2 regions of the Streptomyces sp. NPDC001450 genome follow, and region 2 is predicted to be linked to the other one. Evidence: riboswitches for the same ligand, from Rfam matches in the RefSeq annotation. Region 2 holds a riboswitch; the other holds the start of a gene.
What was found. Region 2 has a riboswitch for cobalamin ahead of ACWC5O_RS02720 (CbtB domain-containing protein). Riboswitches for the same ligand answer to the same signal wherever they lie in the genome.
Positions count from the first base shown of each region.

Region 1: it holds a riboswitch for cobalamin, as region 2 does, so the genes downstream of both, ACWC5O_RS18505 (cobalamin biosynthesis protein) here and ACWC5O_RS02720 (CbtB domain-containing protein) in region 2, are expected to answer to the same signal.

Region 1 covers NZ_JBSFHY010000015.1:60,614-67,970, forward strand. Annotated here, with positions in the region: gene ACWC5O_RS18480 (alpha/beta hydrolase) at 41-1,168, opposite strand; gene ACWC5O_RS18485 (class II aldolase/adducin family protein) at 1,486-2,160, opposite strand; gene ACWC5O_RS18490 (lysozyme) at 2,349-3,110, shown strand; gene ACWC5O_RS18495 (anion permease) at 3,253-4,500, shown strand; gene ACWC5O_RS18500 (hypothetical protein) at 4,529-4,756, shown strand; cobalamin riboswitch at 5,164-5,305, shown strand; gene ACWC5O_RS18505 (cobalamin biosynthesis protein) at 5,406-6,350, shown strand; gene ACWC5O_RS18510 (cobyric acid synthase) at 6,347-7,357, shown strand, end outside.
Region 2 covers NZ_JBSFHY010000002.1:179,334-186,690, reverse strand. Annotated here, with positions in the region: gene ACWC5O_RS02735 (histidine phosphatase family protein) at 1-239, shown strand, start outside; gene ACWC5O_RS02730 (hypothetical protein) at 246-521, opposite strand; gene ACWC5O_RS02725 (CbtA family protein) at 709-1,461, opposite strand; gene ACWC5O_RS02720 (CbtB domain-containing protein) at 1,483-1,704, opposite strand; cobalamin riboswitch at 1,740-1,884, opposite strand; gene ACWC5O_RS02715 (MMPL family transporter) at 2,000-4,186, opposite strand; partial or broken gene ACWC5O_RS02710 (rhodanese-like domain-containing protein) at 4,753-4,872, shown strand; gene ACWC5O_RS02705 (metal-sensitive transcriptional regulator) at 5,094-5,381, shown strand; partial or broken gene ACWC5O_RS02700 (sulfite exporter TauE/SafE family protein) at 5,415-6,211, opposite strand; partial or broken gene ACWC5O_RS02695 (sugar phosphate isomerase/epimerase) at 6,276-6,467, shown strand; gene ACWC5O_RS02690 (DUF6895 family protein) at 6,550-7,357, opposite strand, start outside.

The sequences.
Region 1 (7,357 bases), on a different contig from region 2:
AACCGGGGCTTCCGGCTTGTGTCGGCGGAGTCGGCGGGCCTCACATCAGCGGGGTCAGGAAGCGGCGCAGGCGCTCCTCGTACTCCGCCGGGTCCGCGTTCCACATCGCCGCGTGCGGGGCCTGCGGCACGGTGTGCAGGGCGACGCGGTCGGGGCGGCGGGCGGCCAGGCGCCGGGAGTACTCCCACGGGGCGACCATGTCGTCCGGGCCGTGGATGATCAGGGTCGGTACGCCGAGCAGCTCGGGGTCGGCGCTCTCCCCCGCCCCGTCGGCGTTGAGACCGGCCCGGCCCTGCGCGGCCCACACGGCGAGCGGCAGCAGGGGTTCGGGGGTGTGGCGGGCCTGGGCCAGGGCGCGCAGCGTGGCGGGCCAGCTGAGCACCGGCGAGTCGAGGATCAGCCCGGCGACGCGCTCGCGCACGACGGAGTGCTCGCTGGCGCGCAGAGCCATGGTGGCGCCGGTGGACCAGCCGAGGAGGATGACCCGGCGGGCGCCGTAACGGACGGCGTAGCGGATCGCGGCGTCCACATCGCGCCACTCGGTCTCGCCGAGATGGTTGAGGCCGTCCGGCGGGCGTGGGGCGCCGAGGTCGCCACGGTAGGCGAGCGCGAGGATCGGCAGGCGGCGGCCGTGCAGGAACTCCATGACGTTCATGGCGTGCTCGCGGGTGGTGCCGAGGCCGTGCACGGCGATCACCCAGGTGTCCCGGTAGCCGGGCACGAACCAGGCGGGCAGGGCCCCGAGTTCGCCGGGCACGTCGATGTCGGCGTGGTCCAGGCCGAGAGCGGCGCTCGGGTTGCCGACGTGCACGTTCGGGGTGAGCCACACGGCGTCGCCGGCGGCGAGGGTGCCGTGCGTGACGCGTACGAGGCGGCGTACGACGGTGTCGGCGGTGTGTGCGGCCGTCGCCAGGACGGGGCCGACGACCGCGTGGGAGCCGTCGCCGGCCAGGCCGTAGGTGCCGGGGCGCAGTGAGGCCAGGTCGCGGGTGAGGGTGATCTGTCCCGCGGCCGTGCCGTGCACGGTGAGCCGGGGTTCGGTGGGCAACGGACGGCCGGGGGGCACCTTCAGCGCGGCGTCACTGGCGAGACGCCCGGCGGCCACGGAGGCCGCGCCGGCGGCCAGGACCGCGGTGAGTGCGGCGGCGGTCGCTCTGACGGTGCCCACGGGTTCCAGTGTCGTGCGGGTTCTCGCTACGGGCCAGCGGAAGGGTGAGGGTGGCCGGGATCCGACGGGATGCGGGAGGGCACGGCACCGCCGGAGGCGTGCGCCGTGGCCGAGCGCCGCTGCGGAAGCGTGCGCCGTGGCCGAGCACCGCTGCGGAAGCGCGCGCCGTGGCCGAGCACCGCTGCGGAAGCGTGCGCCGTGGCCGAGCACCGCTGCGGAAGCGTGCGCCGTGGCCGAGCACCGCTGCGGCGGGGAGGACCGATGAGCCCCGCCCGGGCGGCGAGCGGCCGACGAGCGGGGCTGTCGGACGGCCAGAGTCAGCTGCGTTGTCCGTAGCGTTTCAAACGAGTGCCGGCCTCCTTCATCTGTACCTCCGTCAGCAGGGAGGGCGTCAGGCCCGGCACGGACGACGCCGTCAGCCACAGGCGGCACATCCACTCCAGCTGGGCGGTGCGGTCGTAGGCCTGGTCGAGGGTGGAGCCGTAGGTGATCGTGCCGTGGTTCTGCAGGAGGCAGCCGGAGCGGTCGGCGAGGGCGTCGAGCATGTTCGCGGCCAGCTCGTCGGTGCCGTAGGTCGCGTACCGGGCTACCCGGACATGGCCGCCGAGGGCACCGGCCATGTAGTGGATCGGGGGCAGCTCGGTCACGAGGGTGGAGACGGCCGTGGCGTGCACGGCGTGGGTGTGGACGACGGCCCGGGCGTCGGTGGTGCGGTAGACGGCGAGGTGCATGGGCAGTTCGCTGGTCGGCACGAGCGTGCCGAGCACCTGGCGCCCGTCGAGGTCGACGCCGGTTATGTCGTCCGGGGTCAGCCGGTCGTAGGGCACGCCCGAAGGGGTGACCAGCACCAGGTCCCCGACGCGTGCCGAGACGTTTCCCGAGGTGCCGACGACCAGTCCGTCGGCTACCGTCCGGCGGGCCGTGGCGACCAGTTCCCCCCAGACGCGCGCCGCTTTCGCTTCCCGTTCCGCTTCCCGCCGCTGTTCAGCCATGCCGCGATCCTGCCAGTCGGCCCGGCTCGGAGCGGCCCATCGGCGTGCTGCGGGCCGGGTCCCGTACCGCCGGCCGGGTAAAGGCCGCCATGAAACACCCGAAATCATCATGTTTCAAATGATCATCAGGTATTCAATGATCTTTCTTACTCACTGGACGACGTTCCACCGCCACTCCAGGGGGACACATGCCTCGTGCTCGCACCGCTTCCCGCTCCCGACGCCGCGCGGGCGTTCTCGCGGCCGCCACCGCGACGCTCGCCCTCGCGGGCACCCAGGCCGCGGCCGCCGGCTCACCGGCGTCCGCCGTGGGCCCGCTCAGAGGGCACGACGTGTCGTCCCACCAGCAGCACGTCGACTTCCCCGCCGCCCGGTCGGACGGCGCACGGTTCACCTACATCAAGGCGACCGAGTCCACGACCTACCGCAACCCCTACTTCGACCGGCAGTACGAGGGCGCGCGGGGGGCCGGCCTGATCCGGGGCGCGTACCACTTCGCACGGCCGGACAGGTCCTCGGGCGCCGAGCAGGCCACGTACTTCGTACAGCACGGCGGGGACTGGCGGGCGGACGGCTGGACGCTGCCGCCCGCGCTCGACATCGAGTACAACCCGTACGACGACGAGCACAAGTGCTACGGGCTGGACTCGGAGCAGATGGTCGAGTGGATCCGGTCCTTCAGCGACGAGGTCGAGCAGGAGACCGGCCGCCGTCCGGTCATCTACACCACCGCCGACTGGTGGCAGGCCTGCACCGGCGACAGCCGCGCCTTCGCCGCGGACCACCCCCTGTGGATCGCCCGGCACGGCACGTCGGACCCGGGGGCGCTGCCGGGCGGCTGGGCGCACTGGACCTTCTGGCAGTTCGGCACCGAGGGCGGTCTGCCGGGTGACCAGAATCTCTTCAACGGGCCGCCGAGCCGGCTGCGGGCCTTCGCGCGGGGTTGGTAGCCAAGGGGCGCCTGGGGCGTGGGACCGGACGAAACCCCAACCGCCCTTTGATGACACCCTGAAGCCCGCCCTAGTTCACCTTCCGTTCACCCAGGTTGCCTACGGTCCAACAGCCAATGACCTCGAACGATTGCCTGGGTAAATGGAAAACTTCTCGCTGATCCTCGCGATTGTGGTGGTAACCGCACTCGTGTTCGATTTCACGAACGGTTTTCATGACACCGCCAACGCGATGGCCACCACCATCTCGACCGGTGCCCTCAAGCCCAAGGTCGCGGTGGCCATGTCCGCCGCTCTCAACCTTGTAGGCGCTTTCCTCTCCGTGGAGGTCGCCAACACGATCTCCAAGGGTCTTGTCGATGAGAACGGCATACGTCCCGAGGTCATCTTCGCCGCCCTGGTCGGCGCGATCCTCTGGAACCTGCTGACCTGGCTGGTGGGACTGCCGTCCAGCTCCTCGCACGCCCTGATGGGCGGCCTGATCGGCGCCACCGTCGCCTCCGCGGGCTTCGGTGCCGTCCACAGTGACGTGCTGGTCACCAAGGTGCTGCTCCCGGCGGTCGCCGCCCCGATCGTCGCGGGTCTCGCCGCGATGCTGGCCACCCGCTTCTCCTACGGCATCGGCAAGAACGCCGACGGTGAGGCCACCCGCAAGGGCTACCGCGCCGGCCAGATCGCCTCCGCCGGTCTCGTCTCCCTCGCCCACGGCACCAACGACGCGCAGAAGACGATGGGCATCATCACCCTCGCCCTCATCGCGGGCGGCGCCATCGCCCCCGGCTCCAACCCTCCCACCTGGGTCATCCTCTCCGCGGGTCTGGCCATCGCGCTCGGCACCTACATCGGCGGCTGGCGCATCATCCGCACCATGGGCAAGGGCCTGACCGAACTCGAGGCGCGACAGGGCTTCGCCGCCCAGACCAGCGCGGCCACGGCCATCCTGGCCTCCTCCCACCTCGGCTTCTCCCTCTCCACCACCCACGTCGTCTCCGGCTCGGTGATGGGTGCGGGTCTGGGCCGCAAGGGCGGTGTGGTCCGCTGGTCCACCGCGACCCGCATGGTCATCGCCTGGGCGCTGACCCTGCCGGCCGCCGCGCTGGTCGGCGCGGGCGCCGAGTCCGTCACGGACCTGGGTGACTGGGGCACCGCGGTCGTCGCCGTCTTCCTGGTCGGTGCCAGCGCCGCGATCTGGAAGATCTCCCGCCGCGAGGTCGTCGACCACACCAACGTCGTCGACGACACGGCGGAGCCGGCCGGCGTGGTGACCACCGCCATCGCCGCGGTGACCCCGCCGCCCGCGGGCACCGTCGCCGAGGACCTGTCGGCGACGATCCCGGCTCCGGCCACCACCGAACCCGCTCCGGCGACCCCGCCGGCCGCCGCCGTCTGACCGCCCGGTAACCGAAGGAAGCATCCCCATGAAGATCGACTGGGCGGCCATCGGCTCCGTCTTCGGCGTCAGCCTCGCGTTCACGGTGGGCCTGGTGGCCCTGTTCACCCTCGGCGTCAACGGCCTGTCGCGCCGCGAGAAGGCCACGGCGCAGGGCGGGTCCGCCGGGCTGGCCGTGACTGGTGCGTACGTGTGCTTCGCCGCTTGTGCGGCTGCCGTGGCGTACGGGATCTATCTGATCGTGGCCAAGCCCTGACGGCCAAGTCCGTATCGTCCGCCCTGTCGACACCGCTTCAGTCGGATCGACAGGGCGGACGCGTGTCCGCCGCCTGTCCACGGAGACGGGAGCCGTCGGGGGTGCCGTAGCCGACACGGTGACGGACGCGGGCGGTCTCGCCAGTCCCCGGGCCTCGTTCACCAGCGCGGCCAGCGCAGGCCGCACCCGGGCGAGCGCCTGCTGGAGGGTCTAGGCGGCCGCCGGGACAGCCGTGCCGTCCCGCGAGACCTCTTGCAGGCGGTCACGGTCCGTGAGCACAAGCGGGATCCCCGAATGCCGCCCGAGGGAGTGGAATTCACCGCGACCGGGTCGCTCGGCGCCGCCCGGCGTGCTGGCGATGTGGGCCTCAGCACAGTCCGGCTTCCCAGGTCAAAGGCAAGTTGACGGCCCTTCCGGGCGCGTGGTGGACTGCCCACGCCATGTACGGCGGCAGCAGAGGAAGCCGGTGCGAATCCGGCGCGGTCCCGCCACTGTCACCGGGGAAGAAAACCCCGGGAGCCAGGAACTCTCACCGCCGGTCTCGTCGAACCAGGGCGCGGACACCCTGAGTGAGGACATATCGCCATGCGCGGCTGCCGATTGAGGTTCAGTAACAGGGCCCTGCCTGCCCCCACGGCCGGCTGAGCCGATGGGTGCCGATCGCTTCTACGCGTACGGCGCCGCCGCCGGCCTCGTCGGCGACCTCGTCCTCGGCGATCCGCGCCGCGGGCATCCGGTCGCCGCGTTCGGACGGGCGGCCGCCGCCGTGGAACGCGCGCTGTGGCACGACCACCGCGGCTGGGGTGCGCTGCACACCGCCCTGTGCGCCGGGGGTGCCGTCGCTCTGGGGGCCGCGGCCGAGCGGGCCGTGCGCCGCTCCCCCGTCGCCTCCGTCGCGCTGACCGCCGCCGCCACCTGGGCCGTGGTCGGGGGCACTTCGCTCGCCCGGGAGGCGCGGACCGTCGGGCGCGCGCTGGAGTCCGGGGACGTCGAGGCGGCGCGGGCGCGGCTGCCGCATCTGTGCGGGCGGGATCCGCAGGCCCTCGACGCCGACGGGATGGCCCGGGCCGTGGTCGAGTCCGTTGCCGAGAACACCTCGGACGCCGTGGTGGGTGCGCTGGTGTGGGGTGCGGTGGGCGGGGTGCCGGGGCTGCTCGGCTTCCGGGCCGTCAACACCCTGGACGCGATGGTGGGGCACAAGTCGGCCCGCTTCCGGCGCTACGGCTGGGCCTCCGCCCGGCTGGACGACCTCGCCGGCTGGCCTGGGGCGCGGCTGACCGCCGTACTCGCGGCCGCCGCCGGACCCGACCCCCGAGGCGCCCTGCGCGCCTGGCGGGCGGACGCCCGCAAGCACCCGAGTCCCAACGCCGGGCCCGTCGAGGCCTCGTTCGCGGGCGCCCTCGGCGTGCGGCTGGGCGGGACGCTCTCCTACGGCGGGCGCGTCGAACACCGGCCCGTGCTCAACGGGGACACCGGGCGGCCCGTCCGGGTCACCGACATCGACCGGGCCGTACGGCTCTCCCGCCGGGTCGGTCTGCTCGCGCTCGGCGGCACGGTCGCCGCGCGCCGACTCGTGAAGGGACGTGGGAAGTGAACGGTGGTCTCCTCGTCGCCGGCACCACCTCCGACGCCGGCAAGAGCGTCGTGACGGCCGGGATCTGCCGGTGGCTGGTGCGCCAGGGCGTCAAGGTCGCGCCCTTCAAGGCGCAGAACATGTCCCTCAACTCGTTCGTGACCCGGGAGGGTGCCGAGATCGGGCGGGCTCAGGCCATGCAGGCCCAGGCCTGCCGTGTCGAGCCGACCGCGCTGATGAACCCCGTGCTGCTCAAGCCCGGTGGTGAGCAGAGCAGCCAGGTGGTGCTGCTCGGCAAGCCGGTGGGCGAGCTGAGCGCGCGCGGGTACCACGGGGGGCGCCAGCAGCGGCTGCTCGGCACGGTGCTGGACTGTCTGGCCGAGTTGCGGGGCACGTATGACGCGGTGATCTGTGAGGGGGCCGGTTCGCCCGCGGAGATCAATCTGCGGCGCACCGACATCGTGAACATGGGGATCGCGCGGAACGCGCGGCTTCCCGTGCTCGTGGTGGGTGACATCGACCGCGGGGGCGTGTTCGCCTCCTTCTTCGGGACCGTCGCGCTGCTGTCCCGGGAGGACCAGGAGCTGGTCGCCGGTTTCCTGGTGAACAAGTTCCGCGGGGATGTCAGCCTGCTGGAGCCGGGGTTGGGCATGCTGCACGGGCTCACCGGACGGCACACGTACGGCGTGCTGCCGTTCCGGCACGGGCTCGGCATCGACGAGGAGGACGGCCTGAGAGTCTCCCTGCGCGGGACCGTGCGGGAGTCGAACACCGCACCGCCCGTCGGCGAGGACGTGCTGCGGGTCGCCGTCTGCGCGGTCCCGCTCATGTCCAACTTCACGGACGTGGACGCGCTGGCCGCCGAGCCGGGTGTCGTGGTGCGGTTCGTGGACCGGCCGGAGGAGCTGGCGGACGCCGACCTCGTGGTGATCCCGGGGACCCGGGGGACGGTCAGGGCGCTCGCGTGGCTGCGGGAGCGGGGTCTCGCGGACGCCCTCGTCAGAAGGGCCGCGGAGGGACGCCCGGTG
Region 2 (7,357 bases):
TACGGGAGCTGTGTGCGCGGGTCGCGCGCTGGCTGGACACGAGGGGGCTTGCGGACGGCAGGACGGTCGCCGTGGCGGAGCCCGAGGTCGTACGGGCTGTGGTGGTACACGCGTTGGGCGCGCCCGAGGCGGCGTTCTGGCGCCTCGACGTCCCGCCGCTCACGGCGACGGAGGTCACCGGCCGGTCCGGTCGCTGGAACGTGCGGCTCAGCCACGGCCTCGCTCAGCCGGGCGAGTGACGGCGGTCAGGGAGTCGCGTCCCGATGGCGGCGCAGCAGTGCCGCCATCGCGCACCGCAGGCAGTCGGTGTCCGTGTCACCGGTCGTGCCGTGGTCACCGTGGTCACCGTGGCCGTCGGCCGCCGCCCGTCGGCCCGTGCCCTCATCGGGCGTGCGGCAGGCGGCCGTTGGGCCACCGACCAGGGCTTCCAGCGCGTCGAGAAGTCGCTCGGTCCGCTTGACCTGCTGGGCGAGCACCCGTACCCGCGCACTCTGGCCGCCGATCTGGCGTCGGCTGGCCATGAGTTGGGCGTACTCCTCCACCGTCAGGGCGACCGCCTCGCGTCCGCCGAGAGTGATGTGGCACGCGGTTCGGGACGTTGCCTGGCCACTCGGCTCCTGCGCTCGTCGCCTCCGCCGGTGTCCCGGAAACGCGAGAGGGCCCCTGGAATCCGCCGGTTCCGAAGGGCCCTCTCATGTCCTGAAGGGATCAGTGCGTGGCGGGAACTCCTCGCCCGGACGCGGCGGTCGCGGGCTTCGGGTTCAGCTGCCGCTCGGCCAACTCGCCGAAGAGCAGGCCGAATCCGCCCCACAGTACGGCCTGGATGGCCAGTGCGGAGAGACGGAACCGCCACAGCAGGGTGGCCGGGAAGTCCTTCGGCACCTCGTTGACGGCCGGCAGGAAGGCGTAGGCCAGGCCGATCGCGACGGCGAAGGCGGCGACCGCGACGACGGTCGCGTACCAGGTGCCCAGAGAAGGCGCGAGGCGCTTGCCCAGGATGGTGGCGGCGACCGCCAGGAGCACGCTGAGCAGCATCATCAGGAAGTACAGGGTCGTCCGCTTACCGATGGTGTCGGGATCGCCGACCGACGGCGGGTTGGCCGGGTACTTCAGGAACGGGACGACGTACACGGCGAGCAGTGCGCAGCCGGACAGCAGCAGCGCGGTCGCCCGGGGGCCGAAGCGGCCGACACGGCCGAGCGCGACGCAGAAGGCGAGCGCGGCGATGCCGCCGAAGGCGACCCCGTAGACGAGCACACCGGTGGCCAGGCCCGCAGTGGACTGCAGGGAGCGGGAGACGACCTCCATCCCGTGCTCGTGGGAGTGGGCGTCCTCGAAGCTGATCGCGCTGTCGACGTCGGGCTCACCGAGGAAGTAGGCGGCGACGAGGGCGAGCACGCCGGCGGCCAGGCCGGCGAGCATGCCCCGCACGAGAAGGTTTCTCACGGTTGCGGAGTTCATGGTCGAGCGGCGTCCCTCCCGTCAGTGGCAGGGGAAGCCGAGCAGGTGGCGTGCGTCGTGCACCCACTCGTGGACGTCCGTGCCGTTGAACACGGAGGTGGCGCCCTGCTCGGCGCCGACGAAGTACAGCAGGACGAGCATGAGGATGCCGAAGAAGACCGCCCACGGAGCGATCGCCTTCAGCGGCAGCGTGGCGGGAACGGCGGGGGTGGTGGCTGTCGGCTGGGCGACGGTCTGCGCCATGGCAGGACCTCCTCTGGGAGTTCGCGTCCCATCTCGGTGGTGCACATGACGACGGCCACGGGTCTGACTCACGGGACACCCAGGGGTGTTCCGCATACAGTGGCGCGACCGTGCCGGATTCCCACCGGCTTCCGTTTCGCCGTCGTCGATATCGGACAGACCGTACCGCGTGGCGCGTGCATGGCCAAGACCGCGTGGCCAGTCGTGATCTTCCTCTCGCGTCGGCCGCTGCGCCGACGGCGGGTTGGGTCTGCCGGGCCGTGCGGCCCGGCAGACCTGCTCCGTCCTCGTACCGCTAGCCGCGGCGGCCCGACGGATCGGGTGCGACCGTGTCCCGGTTCTGGCCGGGAACCGAACCGGCGTCAGGAGATCCGGCACCGGCTGCCACTTCCCGTGCCTGGTCCCCGTGTCCCGGCCACCACGCCGCGTGGCCGATCAGCGCGGTCAGGCTCGGCGTGAAGAACATCGCCATCACGAAGGCGGCGACCGCGATACCGAAGGAGACCGCGAAACCCATCTCCGTGAGCAGCGCGTTGCCCGCCAGCATCATCGTGGCGAAGGTCGCCGCCAGGATGAAACCGGCCGCCGCCACGGTCGGCCCGGCGTGCCGGAGCGCCATGCCGGCCGCCTCACGCGGCTCGCGGCCCTCGCGGGCCTCCTCGCGGAGCCGGGCGATCATGAGGATGTTGTAGTCGGTGCCGATGGCGACCACGAACAGATACATGATCACCGGGAGCATGAACATCAGACCCGAATGGCCCTGTCCCTCCTGGAAGATCCAGACCGTGGCGCCGAGGGTGGCACCGAAGCCGAGACCCACCGAGGCCATCAGATACCAGGGGGCGACCACACTGCGCAGCAGCAGCCCCAGGATGACCATGATGAGGAGGGCGGCGACGGGGAAGACCGTCCGGTAGTCGTGGTTGACCGCCGTGGCGATGTCCTTGTAGATCGAGGACATGCCGCCGACGAGGGCTTCGGTGCCCTCGGGGGCGTCGGAGTGCGCGACGTCGCGCACCTCGCCCACGGCGTCGATCGCCTTGTCCGTCGACGCCTCGTACTTGAGCGTGACGGTGAAGTCGGCGGTGGTGCCTTCCTTGTTCAACTGGGTCAGGCGAGCGCTCGCGACGCCGTCCACGGCACCGAGTTTCTGGGCGTACGCGTCCAGGCCGGACTTGTCCAGCTGCTTGCCGTCGGTGCTGGACAGGAAGACGTCGGTGGGGGCGGCGGCGCCCGCCGAGTACGCCTTCTGCATCTCGTCCTGGACGACCATGGACTCCTTGGTCTTGGGCATGGAGCCCGCCGCCAGGTCGAACGTGGCGTTGAAGCCGAGGGTGCCGAGCGACAGTGCGACCAGGACGAGGCCGGACACCGCGGCGGTCAGCCCCGGGCGGCGCTGCACGCCCCGGCCGAGGGCGGCGAACCGGGCGTTCTCCGGCTCCCGCTGCCAGGACTTGGAGGGCCAGAAGACCTTCGGTCCGATGAGCGAGACCACGGCCGGGATCAGGGTCAGGCCCGCCACCAGCGTGGCGGCGACCGCGATGGCGAGTGCCGGGCCCATCTGCTTGAGGAAGCCGAGCGTGGACAGCACCAGCGCGAGGAAGGCGATGATGACCGCTCCGGCGGCCGAGGCGATGGCCTCGCCGACCCGGTCGACCGCGTTGATCATGGCCTGCTTCGGCTCGTCACCGGCGCGTAGACGCTCTCGGTAGCGGAACATCAGGAAGAGGAAGTAGTCCGTGCCCACTCCGAAGAGCACGACGATCAGGATCGACGAGATCGAGCTGTTGGCCTGTAGGTCGAACAGCTTGGTGGCGTAGGCGATCAGTCCGTTGGCGACGGCCGACACCAGGCCGATCAGGACCAGGGGGAGGATCGCCAGAATCGGCGCCCGGAAGATGATCAGCAGGGTGACCAGGATGATCGCGAAGGTGCCGATGCCGATCAGTGCCTGGCCGCGCTTGGACGAGTCCTGCTGGTCGAGGGCCTGCGCGGCGGAGCCGCCGAGCTTGACGTCGAGGTTCGTGCCCGTTGCCAGTTCCTTGACGTCGTCGCGCAACACCTTGGCCGCGTCGATCTGTTTGGGCTGGCCGGCGTTCTTGCTGTCCATCTGCACCAGGGTCAGGTCATACCTGCCGTCCTTGGACGGCTGGCCGGGGACGACCTTCTGCACCTGGTCGATGTGCTTCTTGCCCAGTTGTGAGGTGATCCGGGCGATGTCCTGTTTGTCGGCGGCGGTGAGCCTGCCGCCGTCGGTGCGTTGATAAAGCGCGATCGCGGACGGGGTGAAGGCGCTGGGGAACGCCTTCCCCTGTAAACCCGCCGCTTTGATCGACTCGTAACTCTTTGGCAGGAAACTGCTCTCGTCGCTGTTCGAGGGCAGGCTCGGCGCGGTGGCGACGATCGCCACCGCCGCGATGAGCCATGCCACGATCGTCCAGACGGGATGACGGACGACGGCATTCCCAATGCGTCGGAACATGCGGAAGGTCCTCCTGGGCAGGAAGATCACCGCAGCCCGGGGAGCGGACCCTGGCATCGGCGACCCTGACCGGCGGCACTCTCGGGCCGGTCGAATGGTTGTCTTGAGATGCGATCGTAGTGACCGCACGCCGAGATCATTCCATCGTGTGACGCCCGGCCGCGAAAAACCCATCTCTTTTCGGTCATGGCTGTTCAATCGCGGCCGAGGCGTGAACCCCCGCCTGGATGGCGGGTGTTGGAGCAACCTGTCGCTCGCGCACGCATCTCGCGCATCCACGGCATGGACGACGCGGATCCGGGATTCGGATCCCGCGCAGGATGGCAGCCGACGTGGGGACGCCCCATAGTCGTGCCTACCGCACGCCGCTGTCCGGATCCGCTTCCGGCGTACGGACTCCCCCAGCGCTCACATGCCGTGCGCCGTCGGCGCCCGTGAGGCATGCGCGCTCCCAGACACCGTCCCCTGAACCTGGACCCTGGAGTCGCCGTGCCCGGTCCCGTCCCCCTGCCCTTCGCCGCGGTCGAAGAAGCCGCCCCGCCGCCGGTCGCCGTGTCCGGCCCCCGGCCGGCGGCACGAGCGGCTGGGCAGCGGCGGGCCACGACCTGCAGCAGCCCGCCGCCTGCGACACCCGGGCCGGCTGGAGCATGGAGCGGCAGGTCCGGTTCACGGCGGGCGCGCTGGTCCAGGGGGATGTTGAGAGCGCCGGGCAGGTGGCCGGAGGCGTACTCACCGGGGGTGCGCACGTCGATGACGGTCAGCTCGTGCAGCCGGGTGCGGGCCTGGTCGGTGCGGAGGGCGACGGAGGCGGGGCGGGGGCGGTCATGGCAGATGTGATCCTTAGTGTTCGACGACGTCCCGTACCGGGACGTACAGTACCCCTAGGGGTATTTTTGGAGGAGTGATCGTGGAACTGGAACTCGCGGGTGCGGAGCTGAAGTCCGTCCTGAACCGGCTGCGCCGCGCGCAGGGCCAGATCTCCGGCGTGATCCGGATGATCGAGGAGGGGCGCGACTGCGAGGACGTGATCACGCAGCTCGCCGCCGCGTCGCGGGCGCTCGACCGCGCGGGTTTCGCGATCATCGCCACCGGCCTGCAGCAGTGCATCACCGACATGGAGTCCGGCCGAAAGAACGGCGAGGACCCGGAGCAGATGCGGGCCCGTCTGGAGAAGCTCTTCCTGTCGCTGGCGTGAGGGGACCGGCGCGGAGCTGTGGGCGCCTGTGCATCACACCACCGCGTCGATCATCATGAACGCGGCCACGGCTGGCAGCACCAGGGCGAAGGTCCGCTGCAGCGCGGGCCCCGGACACCTTCGCCCCGATCCGCTTTCCGTCCCACGCGCCCAGGACCGCGGCGTCGGCGAAAGGCCCGATGACGGCCCGGTCCAGACCGTCGGCCGTACCGGCGCGCATCGCGAGCGCGGCCAGGGAGTTGGCGGTGATCACCAGTGATCACCAGCAGGCTGGTGCCCACCGCGTCGCGCATCGGCATGCCGAGCACACTCACCAGCGCGGGCACGGCGAGGAATCCGCCGCCGACGCCGAGGACGCCGGTGACCGCACCGAGCCCGGCACCGGCGGCCGCCGCCCGCTCCGGTCGCACCGGCACCGCCGTGTCCGACGCGGCACGGGGTCGTAGCATCCGCAGCGCCGCCGTCCCCGCCACCACGGCGAAGGCGGCCGTCAGAGCGCCGGCGGGCAGCCGTCCGGCGAGCGCACCGCCCGGCATCGCGGGGACTGTCCCGGCCGCCGCGAACAACAGCACGGTCCGCCAGCGCACATGACCGTCCCGGGCGTGCGCGGACAGCGCCGTGGCCGAGGTGACCGTGACGATGACAAGGCCGGCGGTGGTGGCCGCGACCGGGGTGAATCCGAGCAGGTAGATCAGGGCCGGGACGGCCAGGACGCTGCCACCGCCCCCGAGCGCGCCGAGCGCCACGCCGATGACGGCCCCGGCGACGAGGGCGAGTACGACGCGTTCACGCGAAGGTCCCGTTCCCGCTCCGCGAGTCCACCAGGGCAGTCCCGCCGCGGCCCGGTCCCGCATGCCGCCTATCACGTCCACGGTTTCGGCACCGCGGGCGTTCTGGGCGAACCACCTCTACCGCGCCCCGCACTCCTTCCACCTCTAGGGTGCCGGCCTGACCGCCGGCATCGCGGCGATGACGCGCTACGCCGGTGACAAACTCCAGCACGTTCACATCGCCGACTCCTTCAAGCACAAGGGGTCCAGCGGGCTGCGGTACATCCTCAACCCGCCGGGCACCACACTCCGCCTAGCGGCAGGGCGCGCAACAAGCCGACGCGCCGAGGCTCACGACGGGCTCCTCGGCGCGTCGGCGACCGGCACGTGGCCTGCAGTCACCGGGAGCAAGGCGTTCGCCGGTCGTATTCGGCCAGCGCCGCCAAGGCGACCAGGGTCGGATGGTAGCGATTGGCGAAAGCACTGCTCGCGTCGTCCGCATGCCGGGGATGCGGCGGCATACCGCTGCCGTGTTCCCCGACGGCGGCGAGGGCGTCCGCTGAGTCGTGAACGTAACGGCTGATCGGGGACCCGGTGATGAGCAGGCTCAGCACGCACTCTGCTACAAGGTCGAGATCATGTCGGCGCAGGAAGACGGCCCCGCCCTCTTCCAGAAAGGCGCGAGCCCATCCGGCCGTGCCAGGAGTCCAACGCGCGGCCCGCCGTCCCAGCATGGTCGCGTAGAAGGCGAGATGAGTCAGGTCGTACATGTCCTGAACGGACTCACCCGCGGGCGCGGCCGCGCCCGCCAGCTCGGCCAGCCGCGTGCGCGTCGCCTCCCTGCAGTCCCGCATGCCTGCCACGTCGCAGGTGAAGGCCAGGTCCACCTCCACACGTCCCATACGGCCCGCTTTTTCGGAGAGCAGGGCCTTCACCAGCGCGTGGTTGTCGAACCTGCGCCGTGTGATCGTTTCGAGTGCCGGGAACGGCAGAAGCAGAGCACGCGCGTGGGCCGATCGCGTGGCGGCGAGCGAGCGGAGAATGCGTTTCTCCTTGCGGTGCAGATCAGTCCACAGGACGTCGGCGACGCCGCGGGCCCAGCGCGTGTACGCGTCGCCTGATGATCCCGAGGAAAGAGGGCGAGTCAGACCGAGGAGGACGACCGCGAATTCTGCAACTCTGATGAGCCCGTCGAGTTTGTGCGTG